Regions from separate parts of the Pseudomonas sp. JQ170C genome, predicted to be linked through region 3. Evidence: predicted binding sites of a transcription regulator. Region 3 holds the regulator's gene; each other region holds the start of a gene.

The links. The regulator FliA, encoded in region 3, starts transcription of late flagellar genes. The targets are predictions, from matches to a motif close to CTAAAGTTTNNNNNNNNNNNGCCGNTAA.
Region 1: U9R80_RS03165 (methyl-accepting chemotaxis protein) is a predicted target of FliA. The motif match lies at 2,934-2,961, and genes of this name have one in related genera.
Region 2: motA (flagellar motor stator protein MotA) is a predicted target of FliA. The motif match lies at 3,414-3,441, and genes of this name have one in related genera.
Region 4: U9R80_RS08410 (methyl-accepting chemotaxis protein) is a predicted target of FliA. The motif match lies at 3,561-3,588, and genes of this name have one in related genera.

The regions. Positions count from the first base shown of each region.
Region 1 covers NZ_CP141608.1:723,676-729,153, reverse strand. Annotated here, with positions in the region: gene U9R80_RS03185 (FAD-dependent oxidoreductase) at 1-348, shown strand, start outside; gene pcaG (protocatechuate 3,4-dioxygenase subunit alpha) at 430-1,035, opposite strand; gene pcaH (protocatechuate 3,4-dioxygenase subunit beta) at 1,046-1,765, opposite strand; gene ypfJ (KPN_02809 family neutral zinc metallopeptidase) at 1,966-2,847, shown strand; gene U9R80_RS03165 (methyl-accepting chemotaxis protein) at 3,046-4,965, shown strand; gene ggt (gamma-glutamyltransferase) at 5,055-5,478, opposite strand, start outside.
Region 2 covers NZ_CP141608.1:514,248-519,725, forward strand. Annotated here, with positions in the region: gene serB (phosphoserine phosphatase SerB) at 1-34, shown strand, start outside; gene asd (archaetidylserine decarboxylase) at 104-967, opposite strand; gene U9R80_RS02245 (rhodanese-like domain-containing protein) at 985-1,794, opposite strand; gene U9R80_RS02250 (HDOD domain-containing protein) at 1,841-3,376, opposite strand; gene motA (flagellar motor stator protein MotA) at 3,507-4,358, shown strand; gene motB (flagellar motor protein MotB) at 4,362-5,378, shown strand; gene U9R80_RS02265 (molecular chaperone Tir) at 5,446-5,478, opposite strand, start outside.
Region 3 covers NZ_CP141608.1:1,666,732-1,672,209, forward strand. Annotated here, with positions in the region: gene flhA (flagellar biosynthesis protein FlhA) at 1-364, shown strand, start outside; gene flhF (flagellar biosynthesis protein FlhF) at 376-1,686, shown strand; gene fleN (flagellar synthesis regulator FleN) at 1,806-2,639, shown strand; gene fliA (RNA polymerase sigma factor FliA) at 2,636-3,376, shown strand; gene U9R80_RS07740 (chemotaxis response regulator CheY) at 3,481-3,855, shown strand; gene U9R80_RS07745 (protein phosphatase CheZ) at 3,876-4,664, shown strand; gene U9R80_RS07750 (chemotaxis protein CheA) at 4,677-5,478, shown strand, end outside.
Region 4 covers NZ_CP141608.1:1,808,546-1,814,023, reverse strand. Annotated here, with positions in the region: gene fabA (3-hydroxyacyl-[acyl-carrier-protein] dehydratase FabA) at 17-532, shown strand; gene fabB (beta-ketoacyl-ACP synthase I) at 544-1,764, shown strand; gene U9R80_RS08410 (methyl-accepting chemotaxis protein) at 1,878-3,503, opposite strand; gene U9R80_RS08405 (DUF3859 domain-containing protein) at 3,643-4,107, opposite strand; gene U9R80_RS08400 (amidohydrolase family protein) at 4,175-5,182, opposite strand; gene U9R80_RS08395 (pirin family protein) at 5,298-5,478, shown strand, end outside.

The DNA.
Region 1 (5,478 bases), 940 kb from region 3:
CTGGGCGAAGACCCGGCGTTCGGCCGCGGCTCGACGCCTTACAACCGCAAACAGGGTGATGCCCTGCACGGCCCGAACCCTTGCGTTGCGCCCATCGAACAAGGGCCGTTCTATGCCGTGAAAGTGGAACCGGGCTGCTTTGGCACCTTTGCCGGGCTCAAGACCAACGAACATGCCCAGGTGCTCGACAGCCAGCGCCAGCCCATTGCCGGGCTATACGCGGCGGGTACCGACATGGCCAGCATCATGGGTGGGCATTACCCGGCGGGAGGGATCAACCTGGGACCGGCGGCGACCTTCGGCTACATCGCCGGGCGGCACATCGCCGGGGTCACCGAATACGAATGATGGCTGTAGGAGCGGGCTTGCTCCGCGATAGCGATCCGTCCGTCACATCGCATCGCGGGGCAAGCCCGCTCCTACCGGTTCTCAGAAGTCGAAAAACACTGTCTCGCCTTCGCCCTGAATGCGGATGTCAAAGCGGTACGCCAGCTTCCCATCCACCTCACAGCGCGTCGCCACCAGCGTCTCGCGACGCTGCGGCTGCTCGATCAGGTTCAGCACCGGACACCGGGCATTGGCCTGAGCCTCATCATCGAAATACAGCCGCGTTTGCAGGTGAATGTTAATCCCTCGCGCAAACAGACTGACGTTGATGTGCGGCGCCATCGGCACGCCCGCGGCGTTGCGCACCACACCCGGCTTGATGGTGTTCAGTGTCCACTCACCGGCATCGAAGGTGGTGGCGGTACGGCCAAAGCTGTTGAACGGCTGCTCCAGGTCGAAATCACCCTGGTACTGGCCATTGTGGTCGGCCTGCCAGAACTCCAGGAACGAGTCGCGCACCAGGTGGCCGTTGCCGTCGTAGACGTTGCCAAACACCAGGATATGCTCGCCCGGCGCATCGGGGCGGGCCATGCGGTTCCAGATTTCCTGGTCACGGGTCGGGTTGCCGGCCGCTTCCAGGGCCAGGCCGATGTGCACATACGGGCCGGCCGTCTGCGAAGGGGTTTCCGGCAGCAATTGAATGGGCATGGTCACCTCCTCAGCGGTTTTCGAAGTGGGTCTTGCGCTGACCGCGCAACACGATGTCGAAGCGATAGGCCAGGCTGTCCATCGGGTTGGCGTTGCTCATGTCCAACCGGGCAATCAGGCTCTGTACCGCCTCGGGGTTGGCGATCGACTTGACGATCGGGCACATCGGGATCAACGGATCGCCCTCGAAATACAGCTGGGTAATCAACCGGGTGGCAATCGACGGGCCGCTGATCGACACATGGATGTGCGCCGGACGCCAGTCGTTGGGGCCGTTGCGCCATGGGTACGGGCCCGGCTTGATGGTGCGGAAGCTGTAATAGCCTTCGCTGTCGGTCAAGGCACGGCCGACACCGCCGAAGTTCGGGTCCAGCGGCGCAAGGTAGCGGTCGTTCTTGTGGCGGTAGCGGCCACCGGCGTTGGCCTGCCAGATCTCCACCAGGGTGTGCGGGATCGGCTTGCCGTACTGGTCGCACACGCGGCCGGCAAGGATGATCCGCTCGCCGATCGGCAAGCCGCCATTGTTGAAGTTGAGCAGCAGGTCGTGGTCATGCTCGCCGAACTTCAGGTGGGAGAAATCCGGGCCGGTGCTTTCGCTGATCGACTGGGGAATGCTCACCAATGCCTGGCGCGGCGACCGGGCAATGGAGGTTTTGTAATCGGGGGTCAAGGCCTTGGGGTGCCAGTTGCGATCACGGATAGCGAAGCGACTGTTGTCTTGTGCAGACATGCCGTTCTCCTGTCTTGGAATTATTGGAACACCTGGGCGTGGCAGGCGAGCTTGCAGTTTCCGGCATGTTCAGCCGCGGCGATATTGAAAAGAGCCCGCTCACTCATAACCATATGGTTATGTAACCTTCAGGAATCTGACAGAGCGACCCCCGGTGAACTAATCTTTTAGCTCATGTTTCCAAGGTCGGGAGAGCACTTATGCAATGGCGAAAAGGCAGGCGTAGCGACAATGTGGTCGATGCCCGTGGCGAGGGTGGCGGCGGCATGCGCTTCGGCGGTGGCAAGGGCCTAAGCATCGGTGCGATCCTGCTGATCGTCGGCATCGGCTGGATTACCGGGCAGGACCCCCTGCAGATTCTCGGCCAGCTGGCCGGGCAGATGGATCAGCAAAGCGCACCGGTCAGCACGGGCCCGGCCAAGGCGCCACCGGCCAACGATGAGCAGGCCGAATTCGTCGCCTCGATCCTCGGCGACACCGAAGACACCTGGCGGGCGATCTTTGCCCAGGCCGGCCGCCAGTACAAAGACCCGACCCTGACCCTGTTCAGCGGCCAGATCAATTCGGCCTGCGGCTTCGCCTCCTCGGCGGTCGGCCCCTTCTACTGCCCGGCCGACCAGAAGGTCTACCTGGACATGAGCTTCTTCCGCGAAATGGAGCAGCGCTTCGCCGCCGCCGGCGACTTCGCCCAGGCCTACGTGATTGCCCACGAAGTCGGTCACCATGTGCAGACCCTGCTGGGCGTGTCGGCCAAGGTCCAGGCGGCACGCCAGCGCGGCGAGCGCATGGAAGGCGACAATGGCCTGCTGGTGCGCCAGGAACTGCAGGCCGACTGCCTGGCCGGCGTCTGGGCCTATCAGGCGCAACAACGCCTGAACTGGCTGGAACCGGGTGACATCGAAGAGGCCCTGAACGCCGCCAACGCCATCGGCGACGACCGCCTGCAGCAGAAAGGCCAGGGCCGCGTGGTCCCGGACTCCTTCACCCACGGCACCTCGCAACAGCGCGTGCGCTGGTTCAAGACCGGCTTCGCCAAGGGCGACATCAACCAGTGCGATACTTTTACCAGCCGCCCCCTCTAAACTCCCGCCCCTGATGCACGGCAGCCCCTTCGGGCTGCCGTTTTCATACCCGGTTACGACCATCGGTCATTTTTGCTGAAAAAGCGTTTCAGCTCCGCACCGAGCCGCCGATAACCCATGCTCAAGTACATCGACTGGCTACAACAACAACCTTCCAGCGATACGGATCAAGACGCACAACGTTCCTGGAGGGATTGCATGAATAGCTGGTTTGCCAACATCAGCGTCAACCTGAAACTCGGCCTGGGCTTCGGCCTGGTGCTGCTGCTCACCAGCCTGCTGGCCCTGACCGGCTGGAACAGCATGGGCGGGCTGATCGACCGCAGTAACTGGATGAGCGATATCACCCAGCTCAACAGCGACCTGACCAACCTGCGTATCACTCGCCTGCAATACATGCTGACCAACGGTGACGATGCCTCCGCCGGTACCGTGCAGGTCAAGCTCAATGCCTTCAGCGAACAACAGCAAAAGCTGCTCAAGAGCTTCAAGAGCCCTGAGAACGTCAAGCTGCTCCAGGAGCTGGGCCAGACCATCGACGAATACCAGGTCTCGATCAACAAGATGCGCGCCGGCTATCGGGCCAGCCTTGCGGCGCGTGACGCCATGAACCTGGCCGCTTCGCGCGCCATCGACCTGGTCGAGGCGATCAACCGCGATATCCTCGCCCTGCCCGAAGGCGACGCCAGCCGTCTGGAGCAGTTTCGCACCATCACCCAGGCCAAGGAGCAGCTGTTCCAGGTGCGCCTGGCCGTGCGCAGCTACATAGCCGACATCAGCAGCGAAGCCGAACAACTGGCCCTGCGTCAGCTCGATGGCGCCCTGGCCGAGATTGCCAGCCTGAACCGCCAGATGCCGCACGAAGGCGCACGCATCCAGCAGTTTGAAAACGCCGTGCTGGCCTACCGCGAAGCGGTGCGTCAGTTCCGCGATGCCACTGCCGACGTCGCCGTGGCCCGCCAGGAAATGACCGTACAAGGCGCCACCATCGTCAAGATCAGCGACGCGCTGTACACGATCCAGCTCGAACGCCGTGACAGCGAAAGCGCCCAGGCCCGTACCCTGCAATTGACCGCCACCCTGCTGGCGCTGTTGGTGGGCGTGTTGGCGGCGGTAGTCATCACCCGCCAGATCACCCGTCCGCTGCGCGAGACCCTGGCCGTGGTGGAAAAAATCGCCGCCGGCGACCTCACCCATGACCTGCGCGTTACCCGCCGCGACGAACTGGGCGTGCTGCAACAAGGCATCCAGCGCATGGGCGCGACCCTGCGCGACCTGATCAGCGGCATCCGTGACGGCGTCACCCAGATCGCCAGCGCCGCCGAAGAGCTGTCGGCCGTGACCGAAGAAACCAGCGCCGGGGTCAACAGCCAGAAAGTCGAGACCGACCAGGTCGCCACGGCCATGCACGAGATGGCCGCCACCGTGCAGGAGGTGGCGCGCAACGCCGAGCACGCCTCTGCCGCCGCCACCGATGCCGACGCGCAGGCCCGGGACGGTGATCGAGTGGTCGCCGAAGCCATCAACCAGATCGAACGCCTGGCCGAAGAAGTACACCGCTCCACCGAGGCCATGGGCCTGCTGCAGCAGGAGAGCCAGAAGATCGGCAGCGTCATGGATGTGATCAAGTCAGTGGCCGAGCAAACCAATCTGCTGGCCCTGAACGCCGCCATCGAAGCCGCCCGTGCCGGTGAAGCCGGACGTGGCTTTGCCGTGGTGGCCGATGAGGTTCGTGGGCTGGCCCAGCGTACGCAGAAGTCCACCGAAGAGATCGAAGAGTTGGTGGCCGGTTTGCAGAGCGGTACCCAGCAAGTGGCCAATGTGATGCTTGGTAGCCGCAACCTGACCGACAGCAGCGTCGAGCTGACCCGCAAGGCTGGCGCCTCGCTGGAAAGCATCACCCGCACCGTGTCGAACATTCAGTCGATGAACCAGCAGATTGCAGCGGCGGCCGAACAGCAGAGCGCGGTGGCCGAACAGATCAGCCGCAGCATCATCAACGTGCGCGATGTGTCGGAGCAGACCGCGGCGGCCAGTGACGAAACCGCAGCCTCCAGTGTCGAGCTGGCCCGCCTGGGTAACCAGCTGCAGACCATGGTCAGCCACTTCCGCGTCTAACACCTGCGTAGGCGCGGGCTTGCCCCGCGATGGCGATGTGACTGACACGACGCCATCGCGGGGCAAGCCCGCGCCTACATCAGGGGGCTTTATTTGACGACGTGTCCCACGCCCCGCCCACGCGGATCGGAGGCAGTTTCCAGCGCCGTGCCATTGACCCGGATCGCCTGGATATCGCCCATCTCCCAGCCCTGGTCTTCCAGGGTGTAGCCCATCTTCTTCAGCTCATCCGCCACCTTGCCGGTCAGCGGTGCATAGGCATCGAAGTAGATGGTGTCCTTAGGCAGCAACTGGTGATGAACCCGCTGCGCCGCCACGGCTTTTTCCAGTGGCAGGTTGTAGTCGTACAGGTTGTTCAGCACCTGGAAGATCGAGGTGAAGATCCGTGAGCCACCGGGCGTACCCAGCACCAGGGTGACCTTGCCGTCACGGGTGACCAGGGTCGGAGCCATGGACGAGAGCATGCGCTTGCCCGGCTCGATGGCATTGGCATCACCGCCCACCACACCAAAG
Region 2 (5,478 bases), 1.2 Mb from region 3:
GTTGGGCTTCCGGGATCGTGACGGTCGCGCCTGACCCCTGAATCGCGGGCTTGCCCCGCGATAAGGCAAAAAAAAGCCCGCATCGCTGCGGGCTTTTTCATGCTCAAGCCTGGGCTGGCATCGCCAGGCCCTGGCCCATGCTCACCGCAGACCCTGCGCCGAGCGTTTCAGCCCACTTGACCTGATCCGGCCCGAACAGCACGACGGCGGTCGAACCCAGTTTGAAGCGGCCCAGTTCCGCACCTTTTTCCAGGTGGATCGGCGCGCGGCTGGCTTCGTCGTAACGGAAGGTCTTGAGCTCACGCTTGGGTGGTGTTACCAGGCCAGCCCAGACGGTCTCGATCGAGGCGACGATCATTGCGCCCACCAGCACCACGGCCATCGGGCCGCGCTCGGTGTCGAACAGGCAAACCACGCGCTCGTTGCGGGCAAACAGCTCTGGCACGTTTTCGGCCGTGGTCTGGTTGACCGAGAACAGGCGGCCCGGCACGTAGATCATTTCGCGCAGGGTGCCGGCCAGCGGCATGTGCACCCGGTGGTAGTCCTTGGGCGACAGGTAGATGGTGGCGAATTCGCCGCCCATGAACGGCGCAGCATTGGCCGGATCGCCGCCCAGCAGTTCCTGGGCGCTGAAGCTGTGACCCTTGGCCTGGAAAATGCGGCCGTGCTCGATCGGGCCGAGCTGGCTGACGGCACCGTCGGCCGGGCAGAGGATGGCCCCGGGGGTTTCATCCAGCGGGCGCGCACCGGGCTTCAGGGCGCGGGTGAAGAAGGCGTTGAAGTGTTCATAGGCGGTGACGTCCTCGACCAGGGCCTGGGACATGTCGACCTGGTAGCGCTTGGCGAACCAGGTGGTGAACGCATTCTTGAACCAGCGCACGCGGCACTCGGCAATGCAGCCGGCCAGGCGCGACAGCAGGTGATGCGGCAGCAGATACTGGCTGATGATAAACAAGCGGGATTTCATTGGGTTTCCTTGATTCTTCAATGTTCTACAGGCGTGTCCGGGTGGTTGCCCCATTCGCCCCAAGAGCCGGCGTAGGCCTTGACCCGCGGGTAGCCCAGGGCCTTGGCTACCAGGTAGGTAAAGCCGGAACGGTGATGAGTCTGGCAGTGGGTGACCACTTCCTTGTCTTTGCTGATGCCCAGCTGTTCGAGGATTTCGGGCATGTCCTTGCGAATGCGCAGGTGATCGTTCAGGTCCATGCCGGCAGTCCACTCGAAGTTGACCGCGCCAGGAATGTGCCCGCCTTTGGCAGCCAGCACCTTGTCGCCGCGGTATTCGGCGGGGCTTCGGGCATCCCAGATAGCAAGGTCATCGGCACCGAGGCGGCTTTGCAGGTACTCGCGCGTCGCCGTGGGGTCTTCGTGCAGGGTCAGGCTGACCGCTCCTCCAGCACTCGCAGGTACGTCGGTGCTGAGGTTGTTTGCGGGCCATGCCTGGGCGCCACCATTGAGGTAGTGGTAGCGCTTGTGGCCGATCACATCGAGCAGCCAGATAAAACGCCCGGCCCAGCCACCGCCTTCGTCGTCATACACCACGTACACGGCATTGGCGTTGTGCCCCAGTTCGCCGAACAGTTTTTCCAGGTCGGCCTTGGCCGGCAGCAAGCCCGGCGCCGGTGGTTGACCCCACTGGGTGCGCTTGGGGTCGACGAAGCGTGCCCCGGGGATATGGCCACTGCCATAGCGATTGGCGCTGGTCAGGTCGACCAGGATCAACTCTGGCGCATCAAGCCGGGCTTGCAGGTCTACCGGCTCAATTACCAGGGGCAAGCCAGAAAAATCAGTCATCCAGAGTCTCCATGTCAGGGCAGAGGGGGCGATTGTAGCGCATGGGTCAGGCGCTGCGGTGGCTGAAGGTGGTCAGGGCTCGTTCGATGCATTGTGCGGTTTTGCCAAAGGCCTGCACGCTGACGTCGGCCAGCGGTTTGCCGCTTTGGTCAGCCGCCAGCAGCATCACGACCCGGCCATTGCTGGAGAGTGAACGTAGCAGCAGGTGTTCACTGCGAAACAGTGCGTACAGGCCCGGTGGCAGCAGTGGCGAGAATTGCGCCTGGTTCTCGGGTGTCAGGCGCAGTTGCGCAGCCTTGCTCATCAGGCGCTGCAGCAATTTGTTGTGTTCGATCGACAGCACAAGGCTTGCAGCCTCTGGTGGCAGCCCGGCCAGTTGATGAACCCGCAACACGGTCTGCTGATTGTCGGTCATCAATAGCACCACCCGCTGCAGACCGCAGGCCACCAGGGCGTCACGGGCCTGGGTGGTCAAGTGGAGGGCATTGGTGAAGGGGCTGGGTTCGGCCAGCAACTGTGCGCAGAGCTTGCGCCAGGTGCCCAGAGCCTGGGCCGAGGGCGGCGAGGGTGCGACCTGGCCGGGATGCAGGCGCTGCTGGTCCCAGGGCCACAGCAACGCTTCAGCCGGGTGGAACAACTGGGCGCAGGGATGCTTGCGGGCGCTGATGGCGGCCTGCTGGTGAACCATTTGCTGGACGTCGTCCAGAGACGTCTGCAGGTACAAGCTGCAAAGCATTTGCCAGCGCAGGACGTGGCCGGTGGTCCAGCCCACTTGTGCGGCAAGTGCCAGGCCATTGGCCAACAGCACGGTGTTGGAGGGTTGGTTGAACCAGCGTCGCAATGTTGGCTGCTCGTCCAGGTACTGCTGTTGGTGCAGGTTGTTCTGATCGCGGGCGATGTGCAGGGCCCGGGCCAGTAATCGACGTTCATCCTGGAGCAGGTGATAGCCGCGGGTAACCCACTCCGGCAGGCGCCAATGCTCGGCCAGGGCCTTGCACAGGCTCAGCACACGCACACCAAACAACTCTTGTTCCACCCGCCGCGCCGATTCGCCCTTGTGTACCACCCGTAGCTCCCAGTCTTCGAGCAGTTTGGGGTGGGTCAGGGCCAGGGGCCACAGGGGCGAGAGGAATAGCAGGCTGCCCCAGTGGATCTCTTGCCAAAGCCGCGCCAGGCGACTGGCGAACAGGCCGTTGGCCTGCTGGCTGGCGTGTTGGCTGACCAGCTGCAACTGACGCAGGGTCGGGGCGATCTCTTGTTCGGGAAGTACAGGCAGGCGTTCCAGCAGCGCTGTCGTACGTGCCAGCCCCAGTCGGTTGAGGGCAACCTCCAGGCTTTCGGCGGGCTCGCCGAGGCTGGTGTTGGTGTGGTGATTGGCCTCGCGCATCACACTGAGCACCAGGGCCGGGCTTCCCTGCATCAACTCGGCGATGTCGCGCAACGAGCGGCGGCTGTCGGCCATCGCCGCTTTTACCCGCTCGTAACTGGCCTGCGGAATCGGCAGGCGAACGCTGTCGAGCAACTTGACCCAGGCATCGAGTGATTGTGGTGTTTGACTTGGCACGGTGGCTTCAATAGGCATGCTGGAGGGGGGCGAACTGGTTTTTCGCCTTGACTGACTATAGTCTGGCGCAGATCTGCCGATAAGTAGAAGAAGAGATTTAATAACTTCCGCTCACGACCCCGACCACGACTGCAAGTGCTTTCTACCTATGGCTAAAATTATCGGCATCATCGTCGTATTCGCGAGCGTGCTCGGCGGATATGTTCTCTCTCACGGCAAGATTGCGGCGCTGATCCAGCCTTTTGAAGTGCTGATCATTGGCGGTGCGGCTTTTGGTGCGTTCCTTCAGGCGAACCCGGGTTACATGACCATGCATGTAATCAAGAAGTCCCTGAAAATGTTCGGTACGCGCTTTACCCACACCTTCTATATAGAAGTGCTGGGGCTGGTCTACGAGATTCTCAACAAGAGTCGGCGCGAAGGCATGATGGCGATCGAAGCCGATATCGAAGACGCCGCTGCCAGTCCTATTTTTGCCAAGTACCCGGCGGTGCTGGGCGATGAGCGCATGACTGCGTACATCTGCGATTACCTGCGCATCATGTCCACCGGCAACATGGCACCGCACGAGCTCGAAGGCCTGTTCGACATGGAGTTGCTGAGCATGAAGGAAGAGCTTGAGCATCCCTCCCATGCCGTGACCGGCATTGCCGATGGCATGCCAGGCTTCGGTATTGTCGCGGCGGTACTGGGTATCGTGGTGACCATGGCCTCCCTGGGTGATGGCGATCAACAGTCCATCGGCCTGCACGTGGGTGCGGCGCTGGTCGGTACCTTCTTCGGTATTCTTGCCGCGTACGGTTTCTTTGGTCCCCTGGCAACGGCCCTGCGCCAGGATGCCAAGGAAGAGCTGAATGTCTATGAAGCGATCAAGGCGTCACTGGTCGCCTCGGCGTCCGGCATGCCGCCGTCGCTGGCCGTAGAGTTCGGTCGCAAGGTGCTGTACCCGGCCCACCGTCCTAGCTTCTCCGAGCTGGAACAAGCGGTTCGCGGACGCTGAGTCATGGAGAACAATCAGCCCATTATCGTCAAGCGCATCAAGCGCTTTGGCGACGGCCACCACGGTGGCGCCTGGAAGATCGCCTTCGCTGACTTTGCCACGGCGATGATGGCGTTCTTCCTGGTGCTCTGGTTGCTGTCTACTGCCACGCCGGAACAGAAGATCGCCATTGCCGGCTACTTCAAGGACCCGATCGGCTTCTCGGAAAGCGGCACGCCCTACGTGATCGACCTGGGCGGCTCGCCCAAGCTTGCGCCGGAAAAGACCATCAACCCGGAAGAAAAGTCCGAGCACACGCCCGACACCAGCATTCAGCTGGACAAGGAGCAGGTCGAGAGCATGGCCGAGCAGGTCGAGCGTGAGCGGCTTGAGCTGTTGCTGCAGGAGTTGCAGAACAAGGTCGAGGAAAACCCGCAACTGCAGAAGTTCAAGGACCAGATTCTCTTCGAGATCACCCAAGATGGCCTGCGTATCCAGATCATGGATGCCGAGAATCGGCCGATGTTCGATCTGGGCAGCGCACATTTGCAGCCTTACTTTGAAGACATTCTGTTGGCCATGGCCGATACCATCAAGGCAGTGCCCAACAAGATCAGCATCAGCGGCCATACCGATGCCAAGCCTTACTCCGGTACCGGCGAGTATGGCAACTGGGAGCTTTCGGCCAACCGTGCCAACGCGGCGCGTCGCGCACTGGTCGCCGGGGGCTACCCCGATACCCAGGTGGCACGCGTTGTCGGCTATGCCTCCTCGTCGCTGTTTGACCGGGCGAACCCGCTCAATCCGGTGAACCGGCGCATCGATATCATCGTGCTGACCAAAAAGGCCCAGCGCACCATCGAAGGTGAGCAGCCCCAGCCTCCAGCGCCTGAAAGCAGCCCGCCGGCCCCCGCCACGCCTGCGCCTGCGGTGCCATCGCAAGCGGCACCCGAGGCCGAGCCGATGCAGCCGCGTGAGTTGCGCCAGAAGCTGAATATCTTCGAGGATGGCGTACTGAAGATGGATCAGAGCAAAGAGTGATTCCGTTGTCTGATTGAAACGCCCGTGTGCAGTGATGCCCACGGGCGTTGTGCTTTATGGGGAAGGGTCAGAAACCGCGCCGGATCTTGGCCTTGAGGTC
Region 3 (5,478 bases):
CGGATTGTGTCGCGCCATCGTGCAAAGCATTGTCGGCGTTGAGTCCGAGCTGCCTGTGATCACCCTTGAACCAAGGTTGGAACAGATTTTGCTCAATAGTCTGCAAAGGGCCGGGCAAGGTCAGGAAGACGGTGTTCTTCTTGAGCCGAGCATGGCTGAAAAGCTTCAGCGTTCGTTGATCGAAGCTGCCCAGCGTCAAGAGATGCAAGGGCAGCCGGCGATCCTGCTGGTCGCAGGACCGGTCCGTGCAATGCTGTCGCGCTTTGGTCGCCTGGCTGTACCGAATTTGCATGTTTTGGCGTATCAGGAAATACCTGACAACAAGCAAGTTACCATCGTTGCCACAGTAGGCCCCAACGGCTGAGGTAGTGGGTTATGCAAGTTAAGCGTTTTTTCGCCGCCGATATGCGTCAGGCCATGAAGCTGGTTCGAGATGAGCTGGGGGCTGATGCCGCCATCATCGGCAACCGACGGATTGCTGGCGGTGTCGAGCTGACGGCTGCGCTGGACTACAAGCTGTCTGCCCTGGCGCCACGGGTTCCGAATGTGGAGCTGGAAGATGAACTGCGCAAGACGCAGTCGCGGATTGTCACGGCCCAGGCCGAGCTCAGTACCCGCAGCGACAGCGATGATGCCAACCGCCAGCTGTTTGCAGGCTTGCCGCTGACCGCCTCCGAGCCGCTGGTCGACTCCCATGTGGATGAGCCGGCCGCGCCCCAGGCGCCTGCACCGGCACCGGTCGACCCGCGCCTGTTCGATGCCATGCGCTCGGAGCTCAACGGCCTGCGTGAACTGCTCGAAGTGCAGTTGGGCTCGCTTGCCTGGAGCCAGCTGCAAGGCAGCCAGCCGCAACAGGCCAATCTCTGGCGGCGCCTGCAGCGCATCGGCCTGACCGGCCCGATTGCCCGTGAGCTGCTCGATCAGATCGTCGGTATCGACGAGCCGCGCCATGCCTGGCGCATGCTGCTCGCGCACCTGGCGCGGCGTATCCATGTGCCGGAGGTCGAGCCGATTGAAGAGGGCGGTGTCATTGCCATGGTCGGCCCGGCCGGCATGGGCAAGACCACCACCCTGGCCAAGCTTGCGGCGCGCTATGTGCTCAAGTACGGCGCGCAGAACATGGCCCTGGTGAGCATGGACAGTTTCCGTATCGGCGCGCAGGAGCAGCTCAAGACACTGGGTCGCATCCTCAACGTCTCGGTGACCCACGTCGACCCTGGCCAATCTCTGGCCCAGGCGCTGGAGCCGCTGCTGCGCAAACGGGTGATCCTGATTGACACCGCCGGCCTGCAGGCCAGTGACCCGGCCCTGCGCATGCAGCTTGAAACCCTGGCCGGACGCGGCATTGCCGCCAGGAATTACCTGGTGCTGGCGACGACCAGCCAGAAGCAGGTGCTCACTGCCGCCTATCACAGCTACAAGCGCTGTGGGCTGGCCGGGTGCATCCTGACCAAACTTGATGAAACGGCCAGCCTCGGCGAAGTCCTGAGCCTGGCCATCAGTCATGAATTGCCAGTGGCCTATCTAACCGATGGGCCGCGCATTCCTGACGATCTGCACTTGCCGCGTCGCCACCAGTTGGTGAGCCGTGCGGTCAGCGTGCAGATGCAGGAGGAGCCCAGCGAAGAGGCGATGGCCGATATGTTCGCTGATCTCTACCACAGCCACGGCAAGCGTGTTGGCTGAGGTGATTGTGAAGACGTTGCAAAGTATCTGCATTGATGGTCTGCCATGCATTTTTCAGGTGTTGAAAGCGCAGCCGGCTATGTGGCCTCAGTCTAAGCAAGACAAGGTATTGAACAAAAATGGGTAGCATGCATCCCGTACAGGTAATCGCCGTAACTGGCGGTAAAGGTGGCGTCGGCAAGACCAATGTGTCGGTGAACCTGTCGTTGGCGCTGGCAGAGCTTGGCCGTAGGGTCATGCTGCTGGATGCCGACCTGGGCCTGGCCAGCGTCGACGTTCTACTGGGGCTGACGCCCAAGCGAACCCTGGCCGACGTGATCGAAGGCCGCTGTGAATTGCGCGACGTGCTGTTGCAGGGGCCGGGCGGTGTACGCATCGTACCGGCAGCCTCCGGCACGCAGAGCATGGTGCACCTGGCGCCGGCACAGCACGCAGGCCTGATCCAGGCGTTCAGCGAACTGGGCGACAACCTCGACGTGCTGGTGATCGATACCGCTGCGGGTATCGGTGAGTCGGTGGTCAGTTTCGTTCGCGCCGCGCAGGAAGTGTTGCTGGTGGTGTGTGACGAGCCGACCTCGATCACCGACGCCTACGCGCTGATCAAACTGCTCAATCGCGATTACGGCATGAACCGTTTCCGTGTACTGGCGAACATGGCGCAGAGCCCGCAGGAAGGGCGCAACTTGTTCGCCAAGTTGACCAAGGTCACGGATCGCTTCCTGGACGTGGCCCTACAATACGTCGGCGCCGTACCGTACGACGAATGCGTGCGCAAGGCCGTGCAGAAGCAGCGCGCGGTCTATGAGGCATTCCCGCGTTCCAAGTGCGCGCTGGCATTCAAGGCCATTGCCCAGAAAGTCGACACCTGGCCGTTGCCGGCCAACCCGCGCGGTCACCTGGAGTTTTTCGTCGAGCGCCTGGTGCAGCCGACGAGTGCGGGCCCTGTGCTATGAGCGCCAGCGGATATCGGATGTACAGCAAGGCATCGCGAGATGCCCAGTATGAGTTGATCGAGCGTTATGCGCCGTTGGTCAAGCGCATCGCCTATCACCTGCTGGCGCGTCTGCCGGCCAGTGTGCAGGTGGAGGATCTGATCCAGGCCGGCATGATCGGCCTGCTCGAAGTGTCCAACAAGTACGACGCCAGCAAGGGTGCCAGTTTCGAGACCTACGCCGGCATCCGGATCCGCGGCGCAATGCTGGACGAAGTACGCAAGGGGGACTGGGCGCCACGTTCGGTTCACCGCAACACCCGTATGGTCAGTGACGCGATTCGCGCAATTGAAGCAAAAACCGGTCGTGACGCTAAAGATCACGAGGTTGCTGCCGAACTTCAATTGAGTCTCGATGATTACTACGGGATTTTGAATGACACCCTGGGCAGTCGCCTGTTCAGTTTCGACGACCTGTTGCAGGACGGCGAACATGAAGGCCTGCACGAGGATGGCGCCAGTGCCCAGCTCGAGCCGTCGCGCGACCTGGAAGACGAGCGCTTCCAGGCGGCCCTGGCCGACGCCATCGCCAACTTGCCTGAGCGTGAGCGTCTGGTCCTGGCCCTGTACTACGACGAAGAGCTGAACCTCAAGGAAATCGGTGAGGTACTGGGGGTCAGCGAGTCACGTGTCAGCCAGTTGCACAGCCAGTGTGCAGCGCGTTTGCGCAGTCGCCTGGGAGAATGGCGAGCGCGTTGAACGCAGGTTCAATGCAGTCGCGAAATGTAGTGCCCGAATTGATTGAATGCGCGTTCTGCGCTGAACGCGTTAAAGACTGCTTGGAGGTCTAATTGAACAAAGACATGAAAATCCTCATCGTCGACGACTTCTCGACGATGCGGCGGATCATCAAGAACCTGCTGCGTGACCTGGGCTTCACCAACACCCAGGAAGCTGACGACGGCAACACCGCGTTGCCGATGCTCGAAAACGGCCATTTCGACTTTCTCGTGACCGACTGGAACATGCCTGGCATGTCCGGCATCGACCTGCTGCGCAAAGTGCGCGCCGACGAGCGCCTCAAGCACCTGCCGGTGCTGATGGTAACCGCCGAGGCCAAGCGCGAGCAGATCATCGAAGCGGCCCAGGCCGGCGTCAATGGCTACGTGGTCAAGCCTTTCACGGCCCAGGTGCTGAAAGAAAAAATCGAGAAGATCTTCGAGCGCGTCAACAGCTGAAGACACGCCACGGGGGCGCTATGGAGCAAACACAAACATCCTTGGGCGAGTTCGAGTCCACGCTCAAGAAGCACGCCCAGGAACTGGTCGACAGCCTCGAGCGAGGCAAGTTCGGCGACGCGGTACAACTGATCCATCAGCTGAACCAGACCCGTGACCGTGGCCTGTACCAGGAAGTCGGCAAGCTTACGCGTGAGCTGCACAGCGCGATCGTCAGCTTCCAGATCGACCCGCACATGCCGCAGGCCGAAGAAGTGTCGCAGATCACCGATGCGACCGAGCGCCTGTCCTATGTGGTCAAGCTGACCGAAGGCGCGGCCAACCGCACCATGGACCTGGTCGAAGCCAGTACCCCGGTACTCAACGAACTGGGCGAAGAGGCGAGGGCGCTGAGCGTTGACTGGCAGCGTTTCATGCGCCGCGAAGTGGCCGCGCCGGAGTTCCGTGAGCTGGCCAAGCGCGTTGACAGTTTCCTGACACGCAGCGCCGAGGGCAACCGCAAGGTCGCCGGGCACCTCAACGACATTCTGCTGGCTCAGGACTACCAAGACCTGACCGGTCAGGTGATCAAACGCGTCACTGCACTGGTCACCGAAGTAGAAAGCAATCTGCTCAAGCTCGTGCTGATGGCCAGTCAGGTCGACCGCTTTGCCGGTATCGAACATGACCACCAGCAGCTGCGCGCTGAAAAAGATCAAGAAAAACATCCGGCCCGGGGTGAAGGTCCGCAGATTCATGCCGATAAACGTGAAGACGTTGTGTCCGGTCAGGACGATGTCGATGATCTGCTATCCAGCCTGGGTTTTTAGGGAGCACGTTTAATGAGCTTCGGCGCCGATGAAGAAATCCTTCAGGATTTTCTGGTAGAAGCCGGCGAGATTCTTGAGCAACTGTCCGAGCAACTGGTCGAGCTGGAAAGCCGCCCGGATGATGCCGACCTGCTCAATGCGATCTTTCGCGGTTTTCACACTGTAAAAGGGGGCGCCGGCTTCCTCCAGCTCAACGAGCTGGTGGAGTGCTGCCACATCGCCGAGAACGTTTTCGACATCCTGCGCAAGGGTGAGCGGCGCGTCGATGCCGAACTGATGGACGTGGTCCTGGAAGCCCTGGATACCGTCAACAGCATGTTCGGTCAGGTGCGCGAGCGCACCGATGTCACCCCGGCCACGCCTGAGCTGCTGGCGGCCTTGTCGCGCCTGGCCGAGCCGGCGGGTGCCGAACAAGCGCCGGCCCCTGTGGCCGAGCCTGTGCAGGAGACAGCCCCCCAGGCCGCCGCCGAAGCAGACATCACCGACACCGAATTCGAGCAGCTGCTCGACTCGCTCAATGCGGTCAAGGCCGAGGCTGAAGCCCAGGCCCAGGCACCCGACGCAGCCAGCGATGAAATCACTGACGCCGAGTTCGAGTCGTTGCTCGACCAACTGCACGGCAAGGGCCAGTTCGCCCCCGACAGCCTTGCGGCACCAGCAGCGGCCGAGCCGGTAGCGGCCCAGGGCGCCAGCGACGAAATCACCGACGACGAATTTGAAGCGCTGCTCGACCAACTGCATGGCAAGGGCACCTTTGCCGTCGATGCATTGCCTGCGGCGGCGGCCCAGGCACCTGCGCCAGTAGCCGAGCCTG
Region 4 (5,478 bases), 140 kb from region 3:
CTATTGAGGAGCTCGCATGACCAAACAAAACGCCTTTACTCGGGAAGACCTGCTGCGCTGCAGTCGCGGTGAGCTGTTCGGCCCAGGTAACGCGCAACTGCCCGCCCCTAACATGCTGATGGTGGATCGCATTACCCACATCAGCCAGGAAGGCGGCAAGTACGGCAAAGGTGAATTGGTCGCCGAGCTGGATATCAATCCGGACCTGTGGTTCTTCGCCTGCCACTTCGAGGGTGATCCGGTGATGCCGGGCTGCCTGGGCCTGGACGCCATGTGGCAGCTGGTCGGTTTCTTCCTCGGCTGGCAAGGCCTGCCAGGTCGCGGTCGCGCCCTGGGTTCGGGCGAAGTGAAATTCTTTGGCCAGGTCCTGCCGACCGCCCAGAAAGTCACTTACAACATTCACATCAAGCGCGTCCTCAAGGGCAAGCTGAACATGGCCATCGCCGATGGTTCGGTCAGCGTCGACGGTCGCGAGATCTACACCGCCGAAGGCCTCCGAGTCGGCGTATTCACCTCCACTGACAACTTCTAAGGGTTATCCGCATGCGCCGCGTCGTTATCACTGGTCTGGGCATTGTTTCGTGCCTGGGCAATGACAAAGAGACCGTCTCCGCCAACCTGCGTGCAAGCCGCCCTGGCATCCGATTCAACCCGGAATATGCCGAAATGGGTCTGCGTAGCCAGGTTTCCGGCTCCATTGACCTCAACCTTGAAGAACTGATCGACCGTAAAGTCTTCCGTTTCGTGGGTCACGCCGCTGCCTATGCCTACCTGGCAATGGCCGACGCGATCAAGGACTCGGGCCTGACCGAAGAACAGGTGTCCAACCCACGTACCGGCCTGATCGCCGGCTCCGGCGGCGCATCGACCCTGAACCAGATGGAAGCGCTGGACATCCTGCGCGAAAAAGGCGTCAAGCGCGTTGGCCCGTACCGCGTCACCCGGACCATGAGCAGCACCGTCTCGGCGTGCCTGGCCACCCCGTTCAAGATCAAGGGCCTGAACTACTCCATCGCCTCGGCATGCGCCACCAGCGCACACTGCATCGGCACGGCGATGGAACAGATCCAGATGGGCAAACAAGACATCGTCTTCGCCGGTGGCGGTGAAGAAGAGCATTGGAGCCAGTCGTTCCTGTTCGACGCTATGGGCGCACTGTCCAGCAAGCGTAACGACACCCCGGAAAAAGCTTCCCGCGCCTATGACAACGACCGTGATGGCTTTGTCATCGCCGGTGGTGGCGGCATGGTCGTGGTTGAAGAGCTGGAGCACGCCCTGGCCCGTGGCGCCAAGATCTACGCTGAAATCGTCGGCTACGGTGCTACCTCCGACGGCTACGACATGGTCGCCCCAAGCGGCGAAGGCGCCATCCGCTGCATGCAGATGGCCATGTCCACCGTCGACAGCCCGATCGACTACCTGAACACCCACGGCACCTCGACCCCGGTCGGTGACGTTGCCGAGATCAAGGGCGTTCGTGAAGTCTTCGGCGACAAGGCTCCGGCCATCAGCTCGACCAAGAGCCTGTCCGGTCACTCCCTGGGCGCCGCCGGCGTTCACGAAGCGATCTACTGCATGCTGATGATGGAAGGCAATTTCATCGCCGGCTCCGCCAACATCGACGAGCTGGACCCAGCGGTTGCCGATCTGCCGATCCTGACCAAGACCCAGGAAAACGCCAAGATCGATACCGTGATGAGCAACAGCTTCGGTTTCGGCGGCACCAACGCCACCCTGGTGCTCAAGCGCTGGGAAGGCAAGTAAGGGCTAGCCCCTTATGTGAAAACGCCCCGACTGGTTCGGGGCGTTTTTGTTTGTATCGCGGGACATGAACACGCCTCAAGGCCGCATCGCGGGGCAAGCCCGCCCCTACCGCACTACACCGAGAACCGCCCCACCAACCCATTCAACTCGATCGCCAACTGCGAAAGCGCCTGGCTCGCCGCATTGGTCTGGTTCGCCCCCGCCGAGGTCTGCAGCGCCAGGTCACGGATATTGGTCAGGTTGCGGTCCACCTCCCGCGCCACCTGCGCCTGCTGCTCGGACGCACTGGCGATCACCAGGTTGCGCTCATTGATCAGGCTGATGGCAGCGGCGATTTCGTCCAGCGCCGCTCCGGCCGCGTGCGCACCGTCCAGGGTGACTCGCGCGCGCTCGTTGCTCTGTTGCATGCCCGACACCGCACGGTCGGTGCCTTGCTGGATGCCGTCGATCATCTGTTCTATTTCCCGGGTCGACTGCTGGGTACGGTGCGCCAGCGCCCTCACCTCATCGGCCACCACGGCAAAGCCACGCCCGGCATCACCGGCACGAGCAGCCTCGATGGCAGCGTTGAGCGCTAGCAGGTTGGTCTGCTCGGCAATGGCGCCGATCACATCCAACACCTTGGTAATGCCGTGCACCTGCTGCGCCAATTGCTCCACCTCCTCGGCATTGGAGGTGACGCCCGCTGCCAGTGATTCGATCGAGGCGACGGTCAGGCGCACCTGCTCGCGCCCCTGCCTGGCAATCCGGTCCGACTCTCGGGATGCCTCGGAGGTGGCCACGGCGTTGCTCGCCACCTCCTCCACTGCAGTGGTCATCTGGTTGACTGCGGTGGCGGCCTGCTCGATTTCCTGGCTTTGCTGCATCAAGCCGCGGGTAGCGTCATCGGTCACTGCGCTCAGTTCTTCGGAGGCAGAGGCCAACTGATTGGACGAGTCGGAGATGCGCCCGATGGTGTCACGCAAGCTCTGCTGCATCTGCTTGAGCGCTGCCAGCAAGCGCGCCGGCTCGTCCTTGCCGTGAACAGAAATCTGCGGGGTCAGGTCGCCAGTGGCGACCACCTCGGCCACTTGCAGCGACTGGCCCAGAGGCCGAACGATGCTGCGGGTCAGGGTCAGGGCAAGAATCACCGTCAGCACCAGAGCCGCCACCAGCAACGCAACCACCCACACCCGGGCACTCTTGAACACCGCTTCGGCAAGGTCGGTGGCCGTGTTGGCATGGTGGTTGTTGAGGGCGATCAGTTCGTTGAGGGTGGCGGTCAACTGATCGGCCAACTGGTTCATTTCACCGTTGACCAAGGCAGTGGCCGCCTCGACCTGGTTCTGCGCCGAAAGCTGCATCACCTGGGCCTGCAAACCGAAGTACTGCTGCTCAAGGTTCAGGTAGCGGTCGAACAGGGTCTGCTCTTCAGGCAATACGATCAACGCCTGGTACTGCTGCTGCGCCTTGCCAAGGCCGACCTTGATCTCTTCGACACGCGCCTTGTTCTGCTGGAGCGCCTGGGGATCGCGGTTGATCAGCAGACGCAAGGTTAGCGCGCGGATGCGCATGGTGTCCTGGGCCATCTGCCCCACTGCAATCACACTGGGCAGCCAGTTGCTGTCGACCTGCTCGGACTGCTGGCGCATGCTGGTCATCTGCTGCAAGGCAAACCCGCCCAGGGCAAACACCAGTAACGCGACCAGGCCAAAACCGAGGCCGGCCCTGGGCGCGATATTCATGTTTCTCAAATTCATACACGGGCTCCTTCCAAAAGCGCTGCAATGCGTTGCAGCAGTCCTTGCTTCTAGAAGGTATCGGCCGGTAGAGAATTTGCGTAAGACGAAAAAGTGATATCAAAGTGCCTTATCATCACCTTGCCAACCGCGCACTGACTCAGCGCACGGTGAAGCGCTGCTCGGCCAGCAGGCGATCCCCCTGGAACACCATGAAATGCCATTGGCCGGGTACCACTTCGTGGTTTTCTGTGAACTCATAGGCCATCACATCCTGGGCAGCCCCAGGCACCAGCTTCTGCACCACTTCGAATTTGTCGTGGCGCTTGCCGTCGGGCGTGCGTACGCCTGGGGTGAGGTACAGCAGCGTCAGCGGCGTGTCTTCGGCCACCTTGCCGTCCAGGCGATAGCGCATGCCGAACTTGCTGCCCAGGCGCGCTGGAATCTCGTCGGTTTGCTGAATGGTCTGGTTGCTCATGGTCAGCACCCGCTCACCGGGCTGGAAGTTCTGGTGGCGGGTCTCGAACAGGCCGTACTCGATAGGGCCCTGGACATGAACCTCGGCACTGGCCAGGCCACTGACCAGCAAGAGCCCGCACACAGCGCTGAAACGACTGGAAAACATGGTGCACTCCATCAGGATTGATGGCGGCAGGCTATGACACCGGCATGACAGGCTGATGACAATCCGCTCATTCGCGGCGCTTGGGCAGCACGGCCAGAAAGTTGTCGCGCGCAACTTTCTGCGCCACCTCGGCCGGCAAGGCATCGAGGAAGGGGTCGAAGCTGTGCAACTGCTCGCCCAGGCTGCCGAACCGCCCCACCACGTCAGAACCGAGCATGAAGCGCTCAGGGAAGCGCTCCACCAGCTTGACCCACTGCGCCCTGGGTTTGCCCTTTTCGTCCAGCAGATAAGGCTGCAGCACGCTCCAGGACAGGTCGATGTACAAGTTGGGATAGGCTTCGAGCATCCGCGACAGGGTCGGCAACAGAAAATCCAGCTGCGTCTGGTGACGGTGGATTTCCATGCTGGTACCGGCATGGGCCCAGATGAATCGCGTGTGCGGATGGTTGCGCAGCGGCTCTTCGATTTCCGCCAGGTACAGCGGGTTGCGCTCGCGCTTGGAGGTGATGTTGGAGTGCACCAGCACTGGCAGGTCCTGTTCGGCAGCCAGGTGGTAGATGCGGGTCATGGCTTCATTGTTGGCCCGGGGCGTATCGCCGGTTGTCAGTGCGGTAAGGTCATCATGGCGGGTGAACACCTCGCCAATGCCCTGCCACAGCCCCGGATACAAGGCGAGCATGCGCTCGATATGCGCCAGGGCGTTCTTGTCCACCGGGTTGAAGCCGGTCAGGAAAGGATGAAAGCGTTGGCGCTGGGCGGGGGTGAGCTTTTCCAGCGCGGCAGCCACGTAGGTATCGGTGGCGCTGTACCAGTAGGCATCGGCATCGTCGCCTGCGTAGTAGCGCGGGCGTTTGGGCTCATCCTCATGCCATTTTTTTGCGACCGGAATGCCGGCGATCATCGACTGGTCGATACGCGCCTCGTCCATCGCCTTGAGCAGCGCATCCATGCCTTCGCTTTCCTGGAAAAAATCCACGTAGTGCAGGTGCGCATCACTGTAGTGGTACTCCCGCGCCTGCACGTTTTGCAGGGTCAACCCGATCAACAGCACCCAGCCCAGCCCTTTGGCGAACATTGCACATTCCTTCCTGGCGATTCAGACAGGGTAGACCGGCTGCGCCGCCGCACAGTTCAGCCGCGGCCGCGAACAGGCTATGATCCAGGCAATCATTCCCGGCCTGGAGCCCACCGTGAGCAATCCCCTGGTCATCCGTCCTCGCGCCGAATCCGTTGAAGGACAACCCATCCTGCGCCCGCTGCCTTCGGCACAAAGCCGTAGCGTGGGGCCGTTCGTGTTCTTCGATCACATGCTTGAAACCGACTACGCCCCGGGCCGCGGCGTGAACATACGCCAGCATCCGCACATCGGCC